3 regions of the Arthrobacter sp. E70 genome follow, and region 3 is predicted to be linked to each of the others. Evidence: predicted binding sites of a transcription regulator. Region 3 holds the regulator's gene; each other region holds the start of a gene.

What was found. Region 3 encodes Rex, which represses fermentation and respiration genes when NADH is low (regulators of the CRP and FNR family bind a similar motif). Its sites were predicted from a motif close to CTTGTGAANNNNTTCACAAG; they were not measured.
Region 1: a site for Rex is predicted at 3,435-3,454, ahead of araB (ribulokinase). Genes of this name have one in related genera too.
Region 2: a site for Rex is predicted at 2,546-2,565, ahead of benA (benzoate 1,2-dioxygenase large subunit). Genes of this name have one in related genera too.

The regions. Positions count from the first base shown of each region.
Region 1 covers NZ_JBYQFR010000023.1:13,630-19,574, reverse strand. The annotation lists gene mmsB (multiple monosaccharide ABC transporter permease) at 1-558, opposite strand, end outside; gene mmsA (multiple monosaccharide ABC transporter ATP-binding protein) at 563-2,092, opposite strand; gene chvE (multiple monosaccharide ABC transporter substrate-binding protein) at 2,199-3,329, opposite strand; gene araB (ribulokinase) at 3,592-5,307, shown strand; gene AC3IMC_RS19780 (L-ribulose-5-phosphate 4-epimerase) at 5,304-5,945, shown strand, end outside.
Region 2 covers NZ_JBYQFR010000001.1:38,795-44,739, forward strand. The annotation lists gene AC3IMC_RS00155 (benzoate/H(+) symporter BenE family transporter) at 86-1,363, opposite strand; gene catA (catechol 1,2-dioxygenase) at 1,454-2,335, opposite strand; gene benA (benzoate 1,2-dioxygenase large subunit) at 2,665-4,050, shown strand; gene benB (benzoate 1,2-dioxygenase small subunit) at 4,084-4,620, shown strand; gene benC (benzoate 1,2-dioxygenase electron transfer component BenC) at 4,744-5,945, shown strand, end outside.
Region 3 covers NZ_JBYQFR010000010.1:88,390-94,334, reverse strand. The annotation lists gene AC3IMC_RS14135 (histidine phosphatase family protein) at 1-195, opposite strand, end outside; gene AC3IMC_RS14130 (YceI family protein) at 396-944, shown strand; gene AC3IMC_RS14125 (hypothetical protein) at 1,170-1,982, shown strand; gene AC3IMC_RS14120 (redox-sensing transcriptional repressor Rex) at 2,106-2,831, opposite strand; gene AC3IMC_RS14115 (glutaredoxin family protein) at 2,844-3,098, opposite strand; gene AC3IMC_RS14110 (HAD family hydrolase) at 3,177-3,995, shown strand; gene AC3IMC_RS14105 (30S ribosomal protein bS22) at 4,067-4,165, opposite strand; gene AC3IMC_RS14100 (helix-turn-helix domain-containing protein) at 4,313-4,525, opposite strand; gene AC3IMC_RS14095 (3-deoxy-7-phosphoheptulonate synthase) at 4,669-5,775, opposite strand.

The DNA of each region.
Region 1 (5,945 bases), on a different contig from region 3:
TGCCCCGACACCGAGGATGACGGTGAGCCATTCCAGCACGGAGGTGCCGCCGGTGAGGTCGGGAAGGAAGCCTCCGCCGAGGGCCCGCAGTTCGGCGGGGAAGGGGGTGATCTGCTGGTTCTTCAGGGTAATGAGCGTCAGCCCGCGGAAGATCAGCATGCCCGCCAGCGTGACGATGAAAGCCGGGATCCCCACGTAGGCGATCCAGTAGCCCTGCCAGGCTCCTACCAGGGCACCGACCAGCAGGCAGGCAGGGATGGCGGCCCACCACGGCCAGCCCCAGTGCACGATCATGACGCCGGCGACGGCGCCGATGAACCCGGCCACCGAACCGACGGAAAGGTCGATGTGCCCGGCAATGATGACCATCACCATGCCGATGGCCAGGATGAGGATGTAGCTGTTCTGGACCACCAGGTTGGTGACATTCTGGGGTTCCAGCAGGATCCCGCCGGTGAGTCCCTGGAACAGCAGGACGATCAGGATCAGGGCGACGAAGATGCCAACCTGGCGGAGGCGGCTTGTGAGGAATCCGAGCGATTCTCGTAAGGCGGACATTTCGCTATTCCTTCTCTTTGGTCATGTAGTGCATCAGGGTTTCCTGTGTGGCCTCGGCGATGGGAACTTCACCCGTGATGTGGCCGGCGGCGAGGGTGTAGATACGGTCGCAGATTCCGAGCAGCTCCGGCAGCTCAGAGGAAATCACAATGACTGCCTTTCCTTCGGCCGCGAGTTTGGCGATGATCGTGTAGATCTCGTATTTGGCGCCGACATCGATACCGCGGGTGGGTTCATCGAGGATGAGCACGTCCGGGTCGGAGAACATCCATTTGCTGAGCACCACTTTCTGCTGGTTGCCGCCGGAGAGCTTGCCGGTGATGGCGGCCACCGACGGCGCCTTGATGTTCATGCTCGTGCGGTAGCCGTTGGCCACCACAGTCTCCTGGTTCTTGTCCACGAAGCCGCGCCTGGCGAGCTTGCGCAGCGCCGCCAGGGAAATGTTCCGCTTGATGTCCTCAATGAGGTTCAGGCCGTAATGCTTGCGGTCCTCGGTGGCGTAGGCAATGCCGTGCGTGATGGCGTCCGAAACCGTGGCAGTGTTGATTTCCTTGCCGTACTTGTAGACCTTCCCTGAGGTGGCGGTGCCGTAGGTACGGCCGAAAACGCTCATGGCAAGTTCGGTGCGCCCGGCGCCCATCAGTCCCGCGAGTCCCACCACTTCGCCCTTCCGGACATGCAGGTTGGCGTTGTTGACCACCATGCGGGTGTGGTCCTGGGGGTGGCGCACGGACCAGTCCTCGATGCGCAGGACTTCCTCGCCGATGTTCGGCTCGCGGTCCGGATACAGGCTCTCCAGGTCCCGGCCCACCATGCCGCGGATGATCCGTTCCTGCGTGATCTGGCCTTCGTCAAGACGCAGGGTTTCGATGGTCTTGCCGTCCCGGATGATGGTGACGGCATCGGCCACCTTGCGGATTTCATTGAGTTTATGGCTGATGATGATGCTGGTGACCCCCTGGCCCTTCAAATGGAGGATCAGGTCCAGCAGGTGGCCGGAATCCTCGTCATTGAGGGCGGCCGTGGGCTCGTCCAGGATGAGCAGCTTCACTTCCTTGGAAAGCGCCTTGGCGATCTCCACCAGCTGCTGCTTGCCTACGCTGATGTGCTGCACGGGGGTGACCGGGTTTTCATCCAGGCCGACGCGGGCCAGCAGCCTGGCGGCCTCCAGGTTGGTCTTGCGCCAGTCCACCCAGCCGTTGGTGGCCTGTTCGTTGCCCAGGTAAATGTTCTCGGCAATGGACAGGTACGGGCTCAAGGCCAGTTCCTGGTGGATGATGACAATTCCCCGCTTCTCGCTGTCCGAAATACTGGAGAAGTGGCAGGGTTCGTTCTCGAAGAGGATTTCCCCGTCGAAGCTGTTGTGTGGATAGACGCCGGACAACACTTTCATCAGCGTTGATTTGCCGGCTCCGTTTTCACCGCAGATGGCGTGGACCTCTCCACGGTTCACGTCCAGGGTGACGTCCTGCAGCGCTTTCACGCCGGGAAACGTCTTGGTGATTCCTCGCATTTGAAGAATGGGTGTGTTCATCGTCAATTCCCACTGACTGGTCGAAGCTTGGCCTTCCTGCTGCTGCAGGAGGTTGCGGGATGGGCTGTGGCCCGGCGACGAGCCCGGCCACAGCCCTGGACGCTGACTACTTCACGTCGGCGTCGGTGTAGTAACCCGAGTCGATCAGTTCCTTCTTGTAGTTGTCCTTGGTGATGATCACGGACTTCAGCAGGAAGGCCGGGACAACCTTGACCTTGTTGTTGTAGGTCTTGGTGTCATTGGTTTCCGGTTCCTGGCCTTTGAGGACAGAATCAACCATCTTGACGGCCTGGGCGCCCAGCTGGCGGGTGTCCTTGAAGATGGTGGAGTACTGTTCGCCGGCGATGATGGACTTCACGGAGCCCTTTTCGGCGTCCTGGCCGGTCACCACCGGCAGGCTTCCCTTGGCGTAGCCGCCGGTGCTGGTGAGGGCCGAGATGATGCCGATGGACAGGCCGTCATACGGAGACAGGACGCCGTTCAGCTTGGTTCCGGAGCTGTAGGCGGAGGTGATGATGTCCTCCATGCGCTTCTGCGCCACGGGTGCCTGCCAGCGAAGGATCGCGGCCTGCTCGAACTTGGTCTGGCCGCTGGGGACCTTCAGCGTGCCGGCGTCCAGGTACGGCTTGAGGGTGTCCATGGCGCCCGTCCAGAAGAAATTGGCGTTGTTGTCATCAGGGCTTCCGGCGAAAAGCTCGATGTTGAAGGGGCCCTTGCCGTCCACCTTCTTGCCGCTGGCGTCGACGAGGCCCAGGCCGGTCAGAAGCGAGGTAGCCTGCTGGACGCCCACGGTGTAGTTGTCGAACGTGGTGTAGTAATCCACGTTGGGGGTGCCATTGATCAGGCGGTCGTAGGCAATGACCTTGACGTTCTGCTCTTTGGCCTTGGCCAGGACGTCGGTCAGGGTGGTGCCGTCGATGGCGGCGATGATCAGTGCCTTGGCGCCCTTGGTCAGCATGTTTTCGATCTGCGAGACTTGGGTGGGGATGTCGTCATTGGCGAACTGCAGGTCGGTTTTGTACCCGAGGTCCTTCAGCGACTTTTCCACGTTTGCGCCATCGGCAATCCACCGCTCTGACGTCTGCGTGGGCATCGAGATTCCAACGAGCGAATCGCTGGGCTTGGCCGCGCTGCCGGATTCAGTGGCAGCCCCGCCCCGGGTGCCGCAACCGGTGGCACCCACCGTCAGGGCGAGGACAAGGGCCACCGCGCCCATGAGTTTTTTGATTCTCACCATTTTCTCCTTCCGCGGCAGCACCGCCGCGAAGTGTTGTTGGACCGGCAGCACCGACGCTCCCTGGCCCTGGCCACATTGTTGATGTGTCGGTTCAATATAGACCGATTTGTGAACGCTAACAAGAGGCTCCTTCCAGAACTTCGAAAGTTTTTCGGCGTCGTTGACATAGCACTTGTTAGCGTTCACACTTACTCCAGAACTTAGCCCGACCCAGACCCTACAACCCCGGTAACGAGGCCGCTGCCTCCCGGATGGAGGCACCATGCCAGAGACGTTGAACAGATCCAGCTCCGAGCCCTGCGTTATCGGGGTGGACTACGGGACCCTTTCGGGGCGTGCGGTGGTGGTGCGCGTCCGCGATGGCAGGGAACTTGGGAGTGCGGTCCATGAGTATCCGCACGCAGTGGTTACGGACCGGCTCCCAGAGGATACGGCGGGCGACGACGGCGCGCGGCTTCCCGGGGAATGGGCGCTGCAGGTGCCCAACGACTACCGGGAGGTGCTGCGCAACGCCGTGCCCGCGGCGGTGGCGGCTGCCGGGATTGACCCGGCGGCCGTCGTCGGTATCGCCACGGACTTCACCGCCTGCACGATGGTGCCCGTCAAGGCCGACGGTACGCCCCTGAATGAGGTGCCCGGCTACGCGAACCGACCGCACGCCTATGTGAAGCTTTGGCGGCACCATGCGGCGCAGGGGCAGGCTGACCGGATCAACCGGTTGGCTGCTGAGCGGGGTGAGGACTGGCTTCCGCGCTACGGCGGCCTGATCTCTTCTGAGTGGGAGTTCGCCAAGGGGCTGCAGTTGCTGGAGGAGGATCCGGAGGCGTATGCCGCGATGGACCACTGGGTGGAGGCGGCGGACTGGATTGTCTGGCAGCTGTGTGGCCGGTATGTCCGCAATGCCTGCACCGCCGGTTACAAGGGAATTTACCAGGACGGCCGGTATCCGTCGGAGGATTTCCTGGCGGCCCTGAATCCGGACTTCAAGGACTTTGTCAGCGCGAAGCTGGAGCACACCATCGGGCGGCTGGGCGACGCCGCAGGCACCCTGACCGCGGAGGCGGCGGCGTGGACGGGGCTGCCGGAGGGCATCGCCGTGGCCGTGGGCAACGTCGACGCCCACGTGACCGCCCCGGCTGCCAAGGCGGTGGACTCCGGCCAGTTGGTGGCCATCATGGGCACCTCCACCTGCCACGTGATGAACGGCACGGAATTGCGTGAGGTTCCGGGCATGTGCGGGGTGGTGGATGGTGGCATCGTGCCGGGGCTGTGGGGTTACGAGGCCGGGCAGTCCGGCGTGGGCGATATCTTCGGCTGGTTCACCCGGTACGGGGTGCCGCCGGAATACCATCAGGCCGCGAAGGAAGCGGGTCTGGGGATCCACGAGTACCTCACCGAACTGGCCTCGCAGCAAGCCATTGGAGAGCATGGCCTGATCGCCCTCGATTGGCACTCGGGCAACCGCTCGGTCCTGGTGGACCACGAACTTTCCGGGATCGTGGTGGGCCAGACCCTGGCCACCCGGCCGGAGGACACGTACCGGGCGCTGTTGGAAGCCACCGCGTTCGGGACGCGCACCATCGTGGATGCTTTCCGGGAGGCCGGGGTGCCGGTGAGGGAGTTCATCGTTGCCGGGGGCCTGCTGAAGAACAAGCTCCTGATGCAGATCTACGCGGATGCCACGGGGCTGCAGCTGTCCACCATCGGCTCGGAGCAGGGCCCGGCGCTGGGATCGGCGATCCACGCGGCCGTGGCCGCGGGTGAATATGCGGACATTCGCGAGGCTGCTGCCGCCATGGGTGCCGAACCGGGCGGGGTGTACACGCCGATCCCGGAAAACGTGGCGGCGTACGACGAGCTGTTCCAGGAGTACAAGGCGTTGCACGACTACTTCGGCCGCGGCGGCAACGATGTCATGCACCGGCTCAAAGCCCTCCAGCGCAAAGCCGCCACAACAACCGTGGCGGTGTCCGCATGAGCGCAATCCTCGAAACCATCGCCCGCATCCGGGAGGAAGTGTGCGCCCTGCATGCCGAGCTGACCCGGTACGAACTGGTGGTCTGGACGGCCGGGAACGTTTCCTCACGGGTTCCCGGGACGGACCTCATGGTCATTAAGCCCTCCGGCGTCTCCTACCAGGACCTGACCCCGGAGCAGATGATCGTCACCGACCTGTACGGGGTCCCGGTTGCGGGAAACGGCGATGGCGAGTGGGGCAATCCCGCTTTGTCGCCGTCCTCGGACACGGCAGCGCACGCCTATGTGTACCGGCACATGCCGGAGGTGGGGGGAGTGGTGCATACGCACTCCACGTACGCCACCGCCTGGGCTGCCCGCGGGGAGGCGATTCCGTGCGTGCTGACCATGATGGGCGATGAGTTCGGCGGCGAGATACCGGTGGGCCCGTTCGCGCTGATCGGCGACGACTCGATCGGCCACGGCATCGTGGAGACCCTGAAGAATTCAACGTCACCGGCGGTACTGATGCAGAACCACGGTCCTTTCACGATCGGCAAGGACGCCCGGTCCGCTGTGAAAGCCGCCGTCATGTGCGAGGAAGTGGCCCGCACCGTGCACATCGCACGCCAGCTCGGCGAACCCCTCCCCATCGACCAG
Region 2 (5,945 bases), on a different contig from region 3:
CCGCCACGTTCCTGCACCGGCTGGCGTGGGCGGTTGAACCGGACCCGCGCTGAACCAGAAGAATCACCGCCGGGGAGTGCAACTGTCAGGATTGGGCGTGGTCCGCGCGCTCCAGCAGGCGGGACGCCGCGTAGCCGATGACCAGGCCCCAGAAGGCCGCGTGGATGTTGAAGAGGTTCATGCCGGAAATGGTCACCACAAAGGTCACCAGCGAGCCCAGGGTGAAGTCGCTTGCGAAGGCGGTGACGAAGGCTTGCTGGAGGGCCCGCAACATCGCGATGCCGCCCAGCGCCAGCACAAACTCCTTCGGCGCGGCCAGCATCAGCCGGGTGAGGGTGGGGGCAAACGCTGCGAACACCAGGGCCAGCAGGCCGTACGCCACGGCAGCCGTGTATTGGCGCTGCCGGCTCCCTGACGATGTTAAAAGGGCGTTGGTGGGGCCAGTAACGCATGCCGAAACGGCCCCAAACCCCGCATTCAGCACCGAAAACGCGCCGGAAGCAATGGCGAAGGCATTGACCCGTGGGTGATGGCCGGCGGCGCGAAGGACAGCAATGCCTTGGCCATTTTGAACAAACAGTACGGTCAGGGCCAGGGGAACCACCAGCTCGAGCTGGGCAGCCCAGGTGAACTCGGGAATGGTGAAAACCGGGGTGGCCAGGAGCGGTCCGCCGGGCGACAGCTTGAACTGCCCGCTGGCGGCCACGGCAATGCAGCCTGCCACCAGGGTCCCCAGGACCGGCGGCAGGTACCTGCCGAGCATGGGAACTGCCGTGAGGGCCAGGAACGCGGCCACCATCGGCGCAGCCACCACCGGGTTGTCCTGGGTGGAGGCAACGATGTCCGTGCCGAACTTCAGGAACACCGCGGCCACCATGGCCATCACGAGCGGCATGGGCACGAGCGCCATGGCCCTGCGCACCACGCCGGTGGCGCCCAGGGCGAGGATCAGCACCCCGGACGTGAAGAACGCCCCAATTACTTCGGGGAATGACAGGTGCTGAAGGGAAGGCCCCAGGAGCACCGTGCCGGGAATGGACCAGGCGAAGCCCAGGGGCTGGCGGTAAATGAGCGACATCAGGACTGTCGCCGCGCCGCCCGAGAGGAGGATACCAAAGACCCAGGACGACAACTGGCCCTGGGTCAGGCCGCCCGCCGTCCCCACAGCAAGGGTGACGGCGATGGGCCCTGACGCCGCGAAGATGAGTCCGATTGCCCCGTTGGAGACATAGGACAGGCCCAGGTCGCGAAGAACCCGGCGCGGGCCCGCGGGCCGGACACCGGGACGTTCCAGCAAGGGTTCCGGCGCGGGCGTGGCGGTCCCGCCGGATGGGGCGGTGGGGTGCTGGCGGGGATGGCTCATCGGAACTCCTGGCTGGGCGGAAAAACCGGAAGCGCTCCGAAGCATCAGCTCCGGAGCGCCTCCGTGCGGGGGTGTTTCCCAGTGTGCGTGCTACTTCTTCTGGCCCTGCTTGGCCAGGACGTAGTCATAAACTACTTCCTCGCCCTTTCCATCGGTACGGGGGCGGGGGTCCAGCATCAGTTCGGGCTTCACTGCCGAGGCGATGTCGTCAGCGTTGTGGGGGTCGCCGGGGAAGTACAGCTGCTGGGTGACCGGCTCGTAGCCCGGCGCGGATACCTTGATGTGAATGTGCGCAGGACGCCAGGCGTGCCAGCCCGCGGCGCTGATCAGCTGCCCGCAGGCGCCGTCCGTGGGGATCTGGTAGGGCGCCGGACGCATGGTGTTGATTTCGAACCGCCCGTCGTCCGAGGCCTTGACGGTCGCCCGGAAGAGCCACTCGGGCATGCCCGGGGCGTACTGGGAGTAGAACCCCGCCGCGTCCGCGTGCCAGATCTCCACCTGGGCGCCTTGGATGGGGTTGCCGTCGGTGTCGGTGAACTGGCCGGTGAACCGCAGTGGCGTGCCCTCTTCGCCGTCGCGCATTTCCACGGTGGCGGGCGTCTGGAGTTCCGGAGAGCCGGGAACGTAGTAGGGGCCCTCGATGGTGCCGACGGTGCCGGGACGGTCCTGGGAGTTCACGTCCTCAACGGTGTGTTCAAGCCAGACGTCGAGGAACAGCGGCCACTCACCATCCGTGCCCACCTTGATCAGCCAGGCTTTGAGCGCGTTGTATTCCTCGTAGGTGACCTGGTGCTCGACCACGATGTCGTTGGCGGCCTTGATCAACGCGCCGGCCAACAGGCTCACCCGTTCCTTGGATACGTCCACCTTGGAGAGCTTGCCTGACGCGGCGAACCGCTCGGTGGCCTTGGAGCCCGCTTCGACGGCGGTGCCTTCGTTTTCCGTGCGGCTGTCCGTTGGGGTTTGGGTCATGACGATGTCCACCTTCCTCATTGAATGGGGACAGGAAGGGCTCCTGCACCCGACGCGGGCTGCGGGGCCGGTCATTGCCCTGCGCCGCACCGCGTGATGTCGGTCTCAATCGTAGGGCCGCAGATAAGGACGCTACAAATATCAACTATGCGTCTTTTGAGTCATTATCAGTACATAAAGACACCCTTGGTGGAACCTCGGTATTTACCTGATGTGAGACCGATCACGAGCGTGAAGAATTGCTGGACAACGTCCGCTGTTGGGAGTTTTTCGTCCCCGGCTGGACCTCCCGACCATCCGTCCAGCAATCTCCAATGAGGGAGCACGCCATGACCGAGAACCTGATCCATGCCCGCGAGGTCCTTGCCGACGCCGTGATCGACGACCGCGAGAACGGCGTCATCCGGGCCAAGCGCGAGATCTTCACCGACCAGGAGATCTTTGAACTCGAGATGAAGCACATCTTCGAAGGCAACTGGGTGTACCTCGCCCACGAGTCGCAGATCCCGAACGTGGGCGACTACTTCACCACCTACATCGGCCGCACCCCCGTGATGATCACCCGGGACAAGGACGGGAAGCTTAACTGCCTGGTCAACGCCTGTTCCCACCGCGGCGCCATGCTGTGCCGCCGCAAGACGGACAACCGCACCACCTTCACCTGCCCGTTCCACGGCTGGACCTTCAAGAACTCCGGCGAGCTGCTGAAAGTCAAGGACTCCCGGAACGCCGGCTACCCCGAGACCTTCAACAAGGAAGGCTCGCACGACCTCACTAAGGTGGCCCGCTTCGAGTCCTACCGCGGCTTCCTCTTCGGCTCGCTGAAGGCCGAGGTGCTCCCGCTGGAGGATCACCTCGGTGACGCCACCAAGGTCATCGACTCGATCGTCGACCAGTCGCCCGAAGGCCTGGAAGTGCTGCGCGGTTCCTCCACCTACACCTACGACGGCAACTGGAAGGTCCAGGCCGAGAACGGCGCCGACGGCTACCACGTCACCGCCGTGCACTGGAACTACGCAGCCACCACGGCCCGCCGGAGTGCCGGAGACTCCGCCAACAAGACCAAAGCCATGGACGCCGGCAAGTGGGGCAAGGTCAAGGGCGGTTTCTACTCCTACGACCACGGGCACCTGCTGCTGTGGCAGGAATGGACCAACCCCCAGGACCGCCCGCTATGGGACCGCCGCGACGAGCTTGTGGCCAAGTACGGCGAGGAGATGGCCAACTTCATGATCAACATCTCCCGCAACCTGTGCCTGTACCCGAACGTCTACATCATGGACCAGTTCTCCTCGCAGATCCGCCACTTCCGGCCGATCTCCGCGGACCAGACCGAGGTGACCATCTACTGCATCGCCCCGAAGGGGGAGTCCCAGGAGAACCGTTCCAAGCGCATCCGCCAGTACGAGGACTTCTTCAACGCCACGGGCATGGCCACGCCGGACGACCTGGAGGAATTCCGCTCCTGCAACAAGACCTACTGGGCCACCAGTGCCCCGTGGAACGACATGACCCGCGGCTCCACCCATGAGATCACCGGCCCGGATGAGCAGGCACAGGCCCTGGGCATGACCCGGGTGATCGCCTCCGGCGTGCGCACCGAAGACGAAGGGCTCTACCCCATCCAGCACGGGTACTGGAAGGAAGTCATGGACCGGGCCCTGGCGGAGGAAGAGGAGCGTTCCGCACTGGAATCCGTTCCCGTCACCGCCTGAGAGCCCGCCCAAACCACAGAGAGCGCAGAACCCATGACCAACCTGACCCACACCGCCCCGGTCCTGAAGACCGCGGAGGAGATCGCAACCCTCGAAACCGTCCGGGCGTTCCTCTACCGGGAAGCCCGCCTGCTGGATGACCGCCAGTTCGATGAATGGCTGGAGTGCTACCACCCGGACTCCGAATTCTGGATGCCGGCCTGGGACGTGGACGACCAGCTGACGCAGGACCCCCAGAACGAGATCTCCCTGATCTACTACGACAACCGCGGCGGCATCGAGGACCGGGTGTTCCGGATCAAGACCGACAGGTCATCAGCAACGTCCCTCCCGGAGCCCCGCACGGGCCACAACATCACGGACGTCGAGGTGTTGGCGAACGACGGCGGCACGGTGGACGTGCGCTTCAACTGGTTCACCCTCTACTTCCGCTATAACACGACGGACACCTACTTCGGCACCAGCTACTACACGTTGGACCTTTCCGGTCCGCAGCCGGTGATCCTGAAGAAGAAGGTGGTCCTGAAGAACGACTACATCCACCACGTGGTGGACGTCTACATGATCTGACCTGCCCGCAGCCGGCGCCCGTGACCTACGGGAACCGCACGGCAGCTTCCAGCCCTGTGCCCGCCGGGCACGCCCCAACTTATACCGGACGCGACGACGCGCCCGGCCAGCCAGGAGGACCCCATGGGCCACAAAGTAGCCCTTAGCTTCGAAGACGGCGTTACCAAAGTCATCAAGGTCGGCGACCATGAGACCGTCATGGATGCCGCCTACAAGGCGCGCATCAACATTCCGTCGGACTGCCGCGACGGCGCCTGCGGCACCTGCAAGGCGTTCTGCGATTCCGGCTCCTTCGACCCGGGCGACTTCATTGACGACGCCATGACGGAGGAGGAGCTTGAAAAGGGCTACCTGCTGACATGCCAGGCCGTCCCGGAGTCCGACCTGGCCATCCAGGTCCCGGCCACGTCCGAATCGGCCAAGACGGCGGCCGCCACCTTCACCTCCACCATCAAGGAGCTCAGCCGGCACACGGACACCACGGTGTCCTTCACCCTGGAGGTGGACAACCGGGATGCGCTGGCCTTCCTCCCAGGCCAGTACGTCAACCTCAAGGTCCCCGGCACCGACGCCGAGCGCTCCTACTCCTTCAGCAGCGGCCCCGAGGTCCAGGACGCGTCCTTCATGGTGCGCGTGACTCCGCAGGGCGCCATGTCCGAATACCTGCGCGACCGCGCAGCGGTAGGCGACGCCATTGAATTCACCGGCCCGTACGGATCCTTCTTCCTGCGCGAGCCCAAGCGGCCCCTGCTGCTCTTGGCCGGCGGCACAGGACTGGCCCCGCTGCTGTCCATCCTGGAAAAGCTCGCCGAAAACCCGCCCGCCGGCCCGGTCCACCTGATCTACGGGCTCACCCGCGAGGCCGACATCGTCGGCCTGGACTGGCTGCGGGCCTACGAGGTGAAGCTGCCCGGCTTCACCTGGGACTACATCGCCTCCGAGCCCGGCACCTCCGCCCCGCACACCGGCTATGTCACCCAGATCATCGAACCGAAGCACCTCAACGACGGAGACGTGGACATCTACCTCTGCGGCCCGCCGCCCATGGTCAACGCCGTCTCCAAGTGGCTGGACACCGAGGGCATCCAGCCCGCCAATTTCTACTTCGAGCGCTTCGCGCCGAAGGAAACCACCGGAGGCGACGCCGAAACGGGTGCCCCGGCTCCGGTGGAAAAGATCCAGGCCGACGGCGACACCATGACCCGCGGGGAGGCCGTATCCTCGCTGGAAACCGGGCGGCTGGACTTCCGCAAGGAGGACAGCTTCGCCCAGCTTGACGCCCGCATGGGCCTGGAGCTTGCGGTCAGCGAACTGCTGCTGGGAAG
Region 3 (5,945 bases):
GCGGTCCAGCGGGGAGGCGGCCAGGTACGTGATCCGGGCGCCGCGCTCGGCCCGCTGCCGGAAGTGCTCCGCGAGCGTGCGGGCCATCTCCTGCCCCAGCTCGGAGAGGTGGAATTCGGGGAGCCGTCCGTAGAGAACGCCGTCGGGATTATGGACCTCGCCGTGGCGGAGCAGATGGACAGTGGCTTGGGGCATGTTTACCAGTTTCTCAAAGATGGCGTGCGATCCGAAATCTTCTACGTCCAGTAGAACTCAGGTTTTTGAAGAAATGTTCCGAAGCCGGGAACAAAACATGCAAATGCATGTTTATACTGGATGCAGCAGTTAGTTGAGGCTTCAACAGATGAAGCTTCAATTCCACTCATAAGCAGGCACAGCACAAAAGGAGCAACATCATGGCACTTCCCGCAGACGTCACCACCGGCACCTGGACCCTCGACAACTCGCACAGCGAGATCGGCTTTACCGTTCGGCACGCCGGCATCAGCAAGGTCCGCGGCCAGTTCACCGAAGCCGCCGCCACCCTGGACCTGGCAGAGGAGGTGGCCGACTCCAAGATCAGCGCCACCATCCAGACCGCCAGCTTCGACTCTGGCGACGCCAACCGCGACGGCCACGTCAAGGGCGAGGACTTCTTCGACGTGGAGAAGTTCCCTGAAATCTCCTTCGTCTCCAACGGCCTGGTGGCCAAGGGCAACAGCTACGAACTCACCGGCGACCTCACCATCAAGGGCGTCACCCGCCCGGTGACCCTGGAGACCGAGTTCAACGGCGTGGCCGTGGACCCGTTCGGCAACACCCGCGCCGGCGTCTCCGCCGAGACCACCATCAGCCGCAAGGACTTCGGCCTCACCTGGAACGCAGTCCTGGAGACCGGCGGCGTCCTTGTCAGCGACAAGGTTGCCATCAACCTGGAACTGGCCTTCATCGCCCCCGCGGCATAATTCCCGCCCCTGGAATTCCCAGGCGACCCGGCAACCCCGGCACGATGCGCCCTCCTGGCGCGGTGCCGGGGTTCTTCGGTTAAGGCCAGGGGCGCCTGAATACCTCTGCGGAATCACGCACAAGCACAGCCCCCGGGGGTACGGTGGACTTAAGCCATGCCGGGGGGAGGCGCAGGACCAATTCCCGGCAGCCTACCTGGATCCCGACATGCAAAAGGAACGCCCATGAGTACTCCTCCCGTCCCGCCTCCCGTGCCCAATGATCCCCACTCCGGGAACGGCCAGGGAGGCAGCCCCGAGTCCGCCGGCCAGGAACCGCGCTACGGGCAGAACGCACCCCAGTACGGCCAGCAGTTCGGGCAGGGCGCTCCGCAATACGGCCAGAACGCTCCGCAGTATGGGCAAAACGCACCCCAGTACGGGCAAAACGCACCGCAGTATGGCCAGAACGCACCGCAGTACGGGCAGCAGCCATACGGCCAGAACGCTCCCCAGTACGGGCAGCAGCCTTACGGCCAGTCGCCCTACGGCCAGTACCCGTCGGAGCAGCCGCAGGCAGCAGGTGCCGACGGCGTCCCGCAGCTGGTCAACATCTCGTTCTGGCTCCTGATCGCGTCGGGCATCATTTTTGTCATCTCCGTCCTGACCGGGCTGACCCAGCTGGATGACCCGGCCTTCAGGCAGACGTTCGAGCAGCAGATGCAAACCAGCGGTGCCAGCGGCGTCACCTACGAGGACATCAAGAGCGTCATCGCCGGAACGCTGGTGGTCTTCGCCATCATCGGCGCCGGGCTCTACCTCCTGGTGGCCTTCTTCATCCGCAAGGGGAGGAACTGGGCACGCATCCTGGGGACTGTGTTCGCGGCCCTGTCCGTACTGGGCCTCTTCGGCGTCCCCACGTTCGCCACCCTCGGGACCGCCCTGGGGATCGCGGCCATCGTGCTGCTGTACCTTCCGGCGGCGGCTCCGTACTTCCGGAAGCAGCAGCCGTTCAGCAACCCCTACCCGGGCGGCTTCGGCAACCCCTACGGACGGTAGGCGCCAGTCCCACAGCAAGACAAGCGACGGCAAGAAAGCGACGGCCAGGGATGGTTTCCCTGGCCGTCGCTTTTCCGATGATGGCGCCGCGGAAGCGTGGCAGCGCGGCGGTAGGTGTACTGCCTAGGCAGTCTGCCCGGGCGCCTCTGCCGGCTGCGCCGGATCCTGCACTCGCTGGGCGTGGTAAGCCAGGATCTGCAGCTCGGTGGCCATGTCCACCTTGCGGAGGTTGACCCCTTCGGGCACCTGGAGCATCACGGGCGCGAAGCTCAGCACGCTGCGCACACCCGCTGCCACCACCCGGTCGCAGACCCCCTGGGCCACCGCGGCCGGAAGGGCCAGCACCACCATGTTGGCGCCGGTCCGGTGCAGGACGGTTTCGAGGTCCGCGACGTCGCTGACCCGCAGCCATCCCACCTCATTGCCCACCACCATCTGGTCGGCGTCGAAGATGGCGACCACGTCGAAGCCCCGGGATTCGAAGCCACCGTACCGCGCCAGCGCCTTGCCCAGGTTTCCGGCACCGACAATGGCGACTTTCCAGTCGTGCGTCAGCCCCAAGGCGGCAGCGATGTGCCGGCTGAGGTACTGGACCTCATAACCCACTCCCCTGGTCCCGTAGGAGCCCACATGGGACAGGTCCTTGCGCAGCGTCGAGGAACTGACGCCTGATGCCTCGGCCAGGGATTCGGAGGAGACGCGCTCCACCCCGTCCGCCATGAGGGTGTTCAAGGCACGGAGATAGAGCGTCAGCCTGGCCACTGCAGCAGGCGGAATCTGCTTGGGGGTCGTGCCCGTGGCGCCCGGCAGGTCCGGGACAGGCTGCGGCGTTGAACCCAGCGACGTCACCCGCACCTCCCCCTACTGCGCCATGGCGCGCTGCAGGACGCGTGCCAGGCGGGCTTCGTCGATTTTCCAGAAGTCACGCTGCACCCCGTCCACCAGCACCACCGGGATCTCTTCGGCATACCGTTCCCGCAGTTCGGGCTGGTGGTCCACCTGCTCTTCGGTCCAGGAAAGTCCCAGCGAGGCAGTGACCCGGCCCACGGCGTCGCGCGCTTCTTCGCAAAGGTGGCAGTCAGCTTTGGTGACCAGGACGACGCGGGGTGTAGCCATGGCTTAACCGTAGCGCCGTTGGCGGCCCGCGGGCGACGCCGACGGCGGCAGGGCGGTGCATTGACTAGACTCAACTCCATGCCCGAGGAGAAATACGTCGCCGTCGTCACGCGGCCCGAACCTGCGCCGCAGCCGGGCGAGGCGGCGTTTTTCGACGTTGACAATACCCTCATGCGCGGCGCCAGCCTGTTCCATGTGGCACGCAAGATGCACCAGCGCGGCGCCTTCACCCTGGCGCAGGCTGCAGGCTTCGCATGGAAGCAGTTCAAGTTCGTCACGCGCGGGGAAAACATCGACGACGTCCATGCCGTCCGCGACTCGGCCTTGACGCTGGCCGCCGGCATCACCGTTGACGACATCAAGGCGCTGGGCGAAGAAGTCTACGACGAGATGATTGCCTCCCGGATCTGGCCCGGAGCCAAGGCGCTGGCTGAACAGCACCTGCGGGTGGGCCGGCGCGTCTGGCTCGTCACGGCCACACCCATCGAAGTTGCAACAGTCATTTCCACCCGGCTGGGACTGACCGGCGCCCTCGGGACGGTGGGGGAAGTCTCGGAGGGCATGTACACGGGCCGGCTGGTGGGAGACATCCTGCACGGCTCGGCCAAGGCCGTGGCCGTCCAGGCCATTGCCGACGAGGAGGACCTGGACCTCAAGCGCTGCTGGGCCTACAGCGATTCCTACAACGACATCCCGCTGCTCTCGCTCGTAGGCCACCCGGTGGCCATCAACCCGGATGCCAGGCTCCGCCGCCACGCCCGCGACCACAACTGGCCGGTCTACGATTTCCGCGCCGGCCGCCGGGCTGCCACGTTCGGCCTCAAGGCGGCCACGTTCGGCGGCGCCGTCTACGGACTGTGGAAGGGCTTCGCGAGGATCCGCGGCCCCCGGGCTTAGCCCACCGGCCCAACAAAAATGCCCGCCACCTTTCGAAGGTGGCGGGCATTTTCACGCTGTTCGAAGTATTGCTACTTCTTGTTGCGGCGCTGGTGACGAGTCTTGCGAAGCAGCTTGCGGTGCTTCTTCTTGGCCATACGCTTGCGACGCTTCTTGATAACTGAACCCACGAAAGTTCCTTACAAACTAGATGCAGTACCTGCCTGATGGGGAATGTCCGCGGACAAAGCTACGAACTGAACAACTGACAGATTCTTACAATGACGTAAAACGTTCCTTAACAGGGTACCGCCTATCGGGAGCGGCTAAGGACAGGCTCAGGCGGTCTCGGTGTGGCCGTCCACCACGGCGCCCTTGAGGTACTGTTCCACGGCGTTTTCGGGGACCCGGTAAGAGCGGCCGAAACGGACTGCCGGCATTTCCCCTGAGTGGACCAGCCGGTAAACGGTCATTTTGGAGACGCGCATGACCTCGGCTACTTCAGCCACGGTCAGGAACTTCGCGTTGGAGAAGTTCTGTTCTGCCGACATTTCCCTATTTTCCTTTGCTGACGGATGGACAACAGTGACCCCAGGTACATGCCAATGCGGTGTTCCGATGCTGAGCCATCCACCAACCACCTATCCAGATACTCTAGATGTTCATGGGGCAGAAGTGAAAGTAGCAAACTACCCTATTTCGCCTGGCGCCGCTTACGGGCCGAGGCCGCCAGCTGTTCCAGGACCGAGGCGGAGACGTCCCAGTCCATGCACGCGTCTGTGACGCTCTGGCCGTACACCAGCTCCGATTCCCCTGCAGCGTGCTCGGCAACGTCCAGGTTCTGGGCGCCGCCCACCAGGAAGCTTTCCAGCATGACGCCGGCGATCGCCTGGGCGGAGGTTCCGCCGTCCTCGAGCTGGGCACCGATTTCGAGCGCAACTTCAGCCTGCCGGTGGTGGCTCTTGCCGCTGTTGGCGTGGCTCGCGTCAACGATCAGGCGCGGGTTCAGGCCCTTGCCGGCCAGCTCGCCGGACGCCTTTTCGACGGCGGCAGCCGAGTAGTTGGGTCCCTTGCGCCCGCCGCGGAGGATGACGTGGGTGTCGGGGTTTCCGGCGGTGGACACCAGCGCGGCCCGGCCGTCGCCGTCGATTCCCAGGAAGGCCTGGGCTGCCGCGGCGGCGCCGCAGGCGTCGATCGCTACCTGCAGGCCGCCGTCGGTCCCGTTCTTGAAGCCGATGGGCATGGAGAGGCCGGAGGCGAGCTGCCGGTGGATCTGGCTCTCGGTGGTGCGCGCGCCGATGGCGCCCCAGGAGATCAGGTCGGCCATGTACTGCGGGCTGATCGGCTCCAGGAACTCGGTGGCCGTGGGCAGCCCCAGGGCGGTGACCTCCTGCAGGAAGTGGCGGGCGGTGCGCAGGCCGGTGACCATGTCGTGGCTGCCGTCCAGCCGCGGATCGTTGATCAGGCCCTTCCAGCCGACGGTGGTGCGCGGCTTCTCGAAGTAGGTCCGCATGACGATCAGCAGGTCTTCCTTGTGCTTTTCGGCCTGGCTGACCAGCCGGCGGGCGTATTCCAGGCCGGCCTTGGGATCGTGGATGGAGCAGGGCCCCACAATGACCAGCAGGCGGTCATCCACGCCGTCCATGATGGCCCGGACTTCGTCGCGTCCGCGTTCGACGACGGCCGCGGCCCGGGCGTCCAGGGGCAGGTCGGCGAGAAGTTCGGAAGGCGTGGGCAGCGCGGTGAATTCGCTGACGCGCAGGTTAGAGGTTGACGTGGTGTCTGCTGTTGCGGTGCTCATGTGCGGGTCCTGTTCCAGATGGGAAGCGGGCCCGGATTTCAGAACCCGCCGGAGAAACGGCGAAGGGCAGAGAATCATCTCTGCCCTGTTGGCTCTGAAGGAAAGTTGGATGCGTGTCAGTTAGACGCGGGCCCCTCCAGAGCCAACGAAAAATACGCATACCAACGGTT